Regions from separate parts of the Aliivibrio sp. SR45-2 genome, predicted to be linked through region 2. Evidence: predicted binding sites of a transcription regulator. Region 2 holds the regulator's gene; the other holds the start of a gene.
What was found. Region 2 encodes CRP, which controls carbon source genes, mostly activating them, when cyclic AMP is high. Its sites were predicted from a motif close to TGTGANNNNNNTCACA; they were not measured.
Positions count from the first base shown of each region.

Region 1: the regulator CRP is predicted to act here: its motif matches at 1,889-1,904, upstream of deoD (purine-nucleoside phosphorylase).

Region 1 covers NZ_CAWPRC010000188.1:8,154-11,583, reverse strand. Annotated here, with positions in the region: gene AACV33_RS17985 (TrkH family potassium uptake protein) at 1-1,025, opposite strand, end outside; gene AACV33_RS17980 (potassium channel family protein) at 1,022-1,684, opposite strand; gene deoD (purine-nucleoside phosphorylase) at 2,011-2,721, shown strand; gene AACV33_RS17970 (IS1 family transposase) at 2,776-3,430, shown strand, end outside.
Region 2 covers NZ_CAWPRC010000150.1:127,647-131,076, reverse strand. Annotated here, with positions in the region: gene astD (succinylglutamate-semialdehyde dehydrogenase) at 1-397, shown strand, start outside; gene AACV33_RS09510 (DUF1338 domain-containing protein) at 410-1,204, shown strand; gene crp (cAMP-activated global transcriptional regulator CRP) at 1,289-1,921, opposite strand; gene AACV33_RS09500 (OsmC family protein) at 2,167-2,568, shown strand; gene hslU (HslU--HslV peptidase ATPase subunit) at 2,642-3,430, opposite strand, start outside.

The sequences.
Region 1 (3,430 bases), on a different contig from region 2:
TTCTGACGTAAAAAAGTCCATGTTGCCACTGCCGCTACTGTCACTGTTGATACTTTTAAGCCCCCCCCTGTCGATGTAGACCCAGCACCAATGAGCATTAATATAATCATAATAAATAACGCAGGTTGGGTGAACTGTGTTAAATCGACACTATTAAAGCCCGCAGTACGTGCACTCGCTGATTGGAAAAAAGCCGCCAACCATTGATCACCCACAGATAACGAAGCCAAGGTATTCGGATTATTATATTCAAGTACATAGAAAAATAACGTACCGATAAGTAACAATGTCGGCGTTGCTATGAGCATGATTTTGGTATGCAATTGCAGTCGACTGAATCCTTTAGAGCCATTTTTAACTAAATCAACAATAACCGTAAACCCAAGACCACCCCCAATAAAGAGGAAAGACAGAGTAAATATAACAAGTGGATCGCTAACATACCCCATTAAGCTGTCTGAAAATAAAGAAAAGCCTGCATTATTAAACGCCGATATGGAGTGAAAAGCGGCATAGAACATACCTTTTGCCAGTCCTAACTCTGGTACCCAACGAAATGAAAGAATAAACATCCCAATTAACTCAGCCGCCAGTGCAAAGTAAATAATATTCTTAATTAATTTGCGTAAGTTTATCTTCTTCTCTTGCCCCAAGGCTTCTTTCGCTAACGCTTGTTGACGTAAACTTAACCTCAAACCAAAAACATACAGCAATACCGCTGACAATGTCATTTGGCCAAGACCACCAATCTGCATTAAAAACATTAAGACCACTTTACCACTGGTCGTGAAATGTGTACCAGTATCAACAACACCCAAACCTGTCACACTGATGGCTGAGGTTGCAGTAAATAAAGCGTCCATAAAGCTTAAGCCTGACACTGAAAATATCGGCAGTGTTAATAGCAAAGCAGAAGGCAACAGAATAGCCAAAAATGAAAAGAGAATGATCCTAGGTTCTGACCACTCTTTTGATTTTTGACTATTCTTTAACGGGAATAGACCACGTTTGGGTAAATAATTCATAATGTTCTGATTTTTTGTGCCAGTTTCACTTCTGGACCAACAATAATAAGAATATCTCCCATTTCTAATTCTTTACTGTATTCAGGCGCTGATATGATTTCAGGTCCGCGCTTAATGGCTAATATCTTCACGTCTGACATTTGACAAAAATCAAGCTGCCCTAACGATTTCCCCATATTTTGGCCACCCACCACAATTTCGGTAATAGCCAGTCCACTGCCTAGAAGATGGAAATCAAATACACGGCGATCGAGCATTTTCCTTGCGACTCGGATACCCATGTCTCTTTCAGGAAGAATAATATGATCAGCGCCGATCTTAGTTAAAATTTTCGCATGAAATTTATCATTCGCTTTCACCCAAACGGTTTTAACACCCGCTTCTTTAAGTACCAATGTGGTCAGGATACTGGCATTGATATCAGAACCAATGGCTACCATTACCATATCGTATTCATCTAATTTTAGCTCAGCAACGGTCTCTTCGCTCGCGCAATTTGCCACCACAGCGGTAGACACAAAATCAGTCGCTTTTTTTACTCGTTCTTCATTAATATCAACGGCTAACACTTGTGAACCATATTGATGTAACTCTTCACAAACTGTTAAACCAAAACGGCCTAAACCAATTACAGCGTATTGTTTATTTTTTGCTTTCATCAATTTACTCACTTTTAATATCATAGATAAACTTGGTACATCATCCTCTTAGAAGACAATAACTTCAATTTAAAATAGAACCACTCAGAATGAAACCAATACTCTGTATTAAAGATAAGAACAGACCAAGCGTTTACGATTGCCTCTTTAGTTTCAACAGATTTCGTTATCAAGGATAAAAATAATGTACATTCTGATAAAAAATGTGACATCAATCTCATGACACCTTAAAATATAGGCCTAAAATAGCGCCATATCGAACAAAAATGTTCAACAAATTTAGTTAAACTTAAATTTTTATACTTTATAGACTGGAGACCTTGATTATGGCTACCCCACATATTAATGCACAAGTTGGTGATTTCGCAGAAACAGTTCTAATGCCTGGAGATCCACTACGAGCTAAATTCATTGCTGAAAACTTCTTAGAAGACGTAACTCAAGTATGTGACGTTCGTAATATGTTCGGTTACACCGGTACTTATAAAGGCAAAAAAGTCTCCGTTATGGGTCACGGCATGGGTATTCCTTCTTGTTGTATCTATGTACACGAACTGATCGCGGAATTTGGTGTTAAAAACATCATTCGCGTTGGCAGCTGTGGCGCAGTACACGATGACGTGAAACTAATGGACGTTGTTATCGGAATGGGTGCTTCTACCGATTCAAAAGTTAACCGTATTCGTTTTAACAACCATGATTTTGCAGCCATTGCTGATTTTGGTTTATTAGAAACGGCGGTTGCTCAAGCTCGTGAACTTAATGTACCAGTAAAAGTAGGTAACGTATTCTCTGCGGATTTATTTTACTCTCCAGAAACTGATCTGTTCGACAAAATGGAAAAATTAGGCATCTTGGGTGTTGATATGGAAGCGGCTGGCATTTATGGTGTGGCAGCGGATCTAGGCGCGAAAGCACTTACTATCCTAACAGTATCTGACCACATAAAACGCGGTGAGAAATTAAGTTCAGAAGATCGTCAAAAATCATTCAATGATATGATGACAGTGGCACTAGAAACCGCCATTAAACTGTAGTCCTATCCTCAACGCCAGAACATTCTGGCGTTTTAAAAACATAAGGGGTGTCTAGTGCCAACTGAAAAACTGCCGTTGGCTGCTAAAGGGTTACAACTCAATTTTTGTAAAACATTGGCGTGTGACAATTTTGGTGATAGCGATGAACAACATTATTTAGTTCAACGCACAAACCCGAAGCGACCTGCATTAGTTTGTCGGAAATGTGGTGCTTTTCCTCCCTTAATCAATAACAATGAAGTATTGAACGAACTTGCACGTCAGCAAAAAGTGCAATGCCATTCTTTACCTGCTTGTAATAATTCCCATTGCTCTCACTTTGGTTTAGATGTTCTTACTCATCGTGAGCTTTATCATGCCTTCGGTTATAGTGGTGATCGTCAACGTTATCGTTGTAAATCTTGCGCTTCTACCTTTGTCGATAAATGGTCTGGTGAAAACCAAAAAAGCCCTATTCAACAAAAGATTTTAGGTTTTTTATTTACTGGGTACTCTGTACGCGAGATTTGCCGTCGTTTACATATAAATCCTAAAACCTTTTATGACCATATTAACCAAATAGCCAGTCGTTGCCGACGTCATATGTCTTTGTTTGATGTCCGTTTACAGCATGACAGAACCCAAATTCAATTAGCATCAAATGCCACCCCATTGCAGCCTCTAAGTAATAATGGGGTTTTCTGGTACTGTACAGCAGAAATGAGTTCAG
Region 2 (3,430 bases):
CGCCTTTGTTTCTCCGGGGATTATCGATGCTACTAACGTTGCTGAATTACCCGATGAAGAATACTTTGGACCATTACTACAAGTCGTGCGTTATGAGACATTAGAAGAAGCGGTAGAGCTTGCTAATGACACTCGCTATGGTTTATCTGCGGGTCTAGTATCGACGGATGACAGTGAGTGGGAATACTTTGTTGAACACATTCGTGCAGGTATCGTTAATCGCAATCGTCAATTGACAGGTGCGAGTGGTGATGCGCCATTTGGTGGCCCAGGTGCATCGGGTAATATGAAGCCGAGTGCGTATTATGCGGCAGATTATTGTGCTTATCCAATGGCATCGATGGAAGGTGACGCGTGTGAAATTCCTGCACAATTATCTCCAGGACTAACTCTTTAAGAGGTAACGAGTATGAATAATGTGAATTCTTTATTTTCGGCACTATGGCAAGATTATGTCGTTCGTTTATCTCCTTCTGCTGGGAAGGTTCGACAATTACTGTCTGGCGGTGACGAGATTATTAATGATCACATCGCATTAAGAACGTTTAATCTATCTAAAGTGGGTTTATCTACGTTAGCGGCGCCATTTTTAGCGATGGGCTATAAAGCGTGTGATGAATATGAGTTTGTTGCTAAAAAATTAAAAGCTCAACATTTCGAACACCCAGATCCAAAAGCGCCTAAAGTGTTTATTAGTGAATTATTAGTTGAGGAACTTTCTGTTCAGGCTCAAGATATTATTCATAAGTTAGTTAAACAAGTGCCTGCCCACTATTTTGTTAGTAATGACTTTTTGTCTTCTGGCCGACCTTGGTCATTAAGTTATGAAGAGTACGAAACGTTAGCAAAAGAAAGTGAATACGCTTCTTGGTTGGCGGCTCATGGTTATGGGGCAAATCATTTTACTGTGTATGTTAATCAGTTGGATGGTTTTGATAGCGTGGTGGATGTAAATCAACATCTTCGAAAAGCGGGTTTTTCTATTAATGAAGTTGGTGGAGAAGTCAAAGGATCTCCTGAGGTTCATTTAGAGCAGTCCTCAACGATGGCTGATAAAGTAACCGTAAACTTTACTGAGGGTGAATTTGATATTCCGGGTGGTTTTTATGAGTTTGCCAAACGTTATGCCTTACCTACAGGGGAATTATATCAAGGGTTTGTTGAGGCTTCTGCGGATAAGATTTTTGAAAGTACCGATGGGTAATTTACGTCTTTAGGTCGTAAAGTCTACTCATAAAAAAACGCAGCTTATGGGCTGCGTTTTTATTTGTTTATGGTTATCGTTAAATTAACGAGTGCCGTAAACTACAATTGTTTTACCGTGTGCTGAAATCAAGTTTTGCTCTTCAAGCATCTTCAAGATACGACCAACAGTTTCACGTGAACAACCTACAATTTGACCGATCTCTTGACGAGTGATCTTAATTTGCATGCCGTCTGGGTGAGTCATTGCATCTGGTTGTTTAGCTAGATTCAGTAGAGTCTGAGCGATACGGCCTGTTACGTCTAGGAATGCTAAATCACCCACTTTTTGGCTAGTGATTTGTAGACGAGTTGCCATTTGAGCAGAAAGACGCATCAGAATATCTGGGTTTACTTGAATCAGTTGACGGAATTTCTTGAATGAAATTTCAGCGACTTCACAAGGACTTTTTGCACGAACCCATGCTGAACGTTCTTGGCCTTCTTCAAACAAACCAAGTTCACCAATGAAGTCACCTTGGTTAAGGTAAGAAAGGATCATTTCCTTTCCTTCTTCATCTTTAATCAGTACAGCAACAGAACCTTTTACGATGTAGTAAAGAGTCTCAGCTTTTTCACCCGCGTGAATCAAAGTACTTTTTGATGGGTACTTATGAATGTGACAATGAGATAAGAACCACTCTAATGTTGGATCTGTCTGAGGTTTACCTAGAACCATACTTTATACTTCCTCTGCGTTTGCCAAGTAGGCGATGTCCATTTTAAAATAACTGAGCCAAATATCAGTTTGGCCTATAGAATATGGTTATCGGAACAAGGCTGCATGTTCGTTGAGATAATTGATAAAATAATACCCTGTTTCGCAATCGATTTCTTGACTTTGATCGTATGAATAGTGCGACCAAGGGCACAATTTCGTGAAATGGATCACGAGTTTTCCTTTTATGTTGTAAAGAGGCTTTTATGAATGCTGAAGTTAAATGGATTGATGGATTTACTTTCTTAGGTCAATCACAATCTGGTCACTCTGTTGTTATGGATGGTAATGGTGGAGAAAAAGCACCAAGCCCGATGGAATTGGTATTAATGGCGGCGGGAGGATGTAGCTCTGTTGATGTGATTGATGGCTTGAAATCAGCCAATCAAGCGGTCACGGGTTGTGTCGCTAAGCTATCAAGTGCTCGTCGAGATGTGGCACCAAAATTATTTACTCACGTAAATATTCATTTTGAGATAACAGGGGATAAGCTTGATCCTACGATCGTGGAAAGAGTGACGGCAGATTCTTTACAGAAATATTGTTCAGTGTGTTTAATGCTCGGCTCGGGTATTGAAATGACTCACAGTTGGGAAATCATTGCGTAATTACATTTGAAAAAATTAATGTAAAAAGGCCCGATTCAGTGTTGAATCGGGCCTTTTTTAAAAGGGGGAATGATTACAAAATGAAGCGACTTAAGTCTTCATTTTCAATTAATTCACCTAAACGAGAGGTTACATAAGCGTCATCTACCGTTAAGCTGTCACCGCCTTTCTCTGAAGCATCATAAGAAATTTCTTCCATTAGACGTTCCATTACGGTGTGCAAACGACGAGCACCGATGTTCTCTGTCGTTTCATTAACTCTAAATGCAGACTCTGCAATACGACTAATACCATCTTCAGTAAATTCGATATTGACATTTTCAGTCGCTAATAGAGCGATGTATTGCTCAGTTAGTGAGGCATTTGGCTCGGTTAAAATACGCTTAAAGTCATTTGCCGTTAGCGCTTCTAGCTCAACACGGATCGGTAAGCGACCTTGTAATTCAGGGATCAAATCGGATGGTTTCGCCATTTGGAATGCACCTGATGTGATGAATAGCATGTGATCAGTTCTAACCATGCCATGTTTCGTGCTTACTGTGCTGCCTTCCACTAATGGAAGAAGGTCACGTTGAACGCCTTCGCGAGATACATCACCAGATTGAGAATTTGATCCTTTGCAGATTTTATCGATCTCATCAATAAAGACGATGCCGTGATTTTCTACGTTAAATATGGCTTGTTCTTTTAGCTCTTCAGGGTTGACTAATTTAGCGCCTTCTTCTTCAGCAAGGGCTTTAAGCGCATCTTTGATTTTCATCTTGCGCTTTTTCGTTGTTTCGCCACCAGATAGGTTCTGAAACATGCCCTGAAGTTGGTTCGTCATTTCTTCCATGCCTGGAGGAGCCATGATTTCGACACC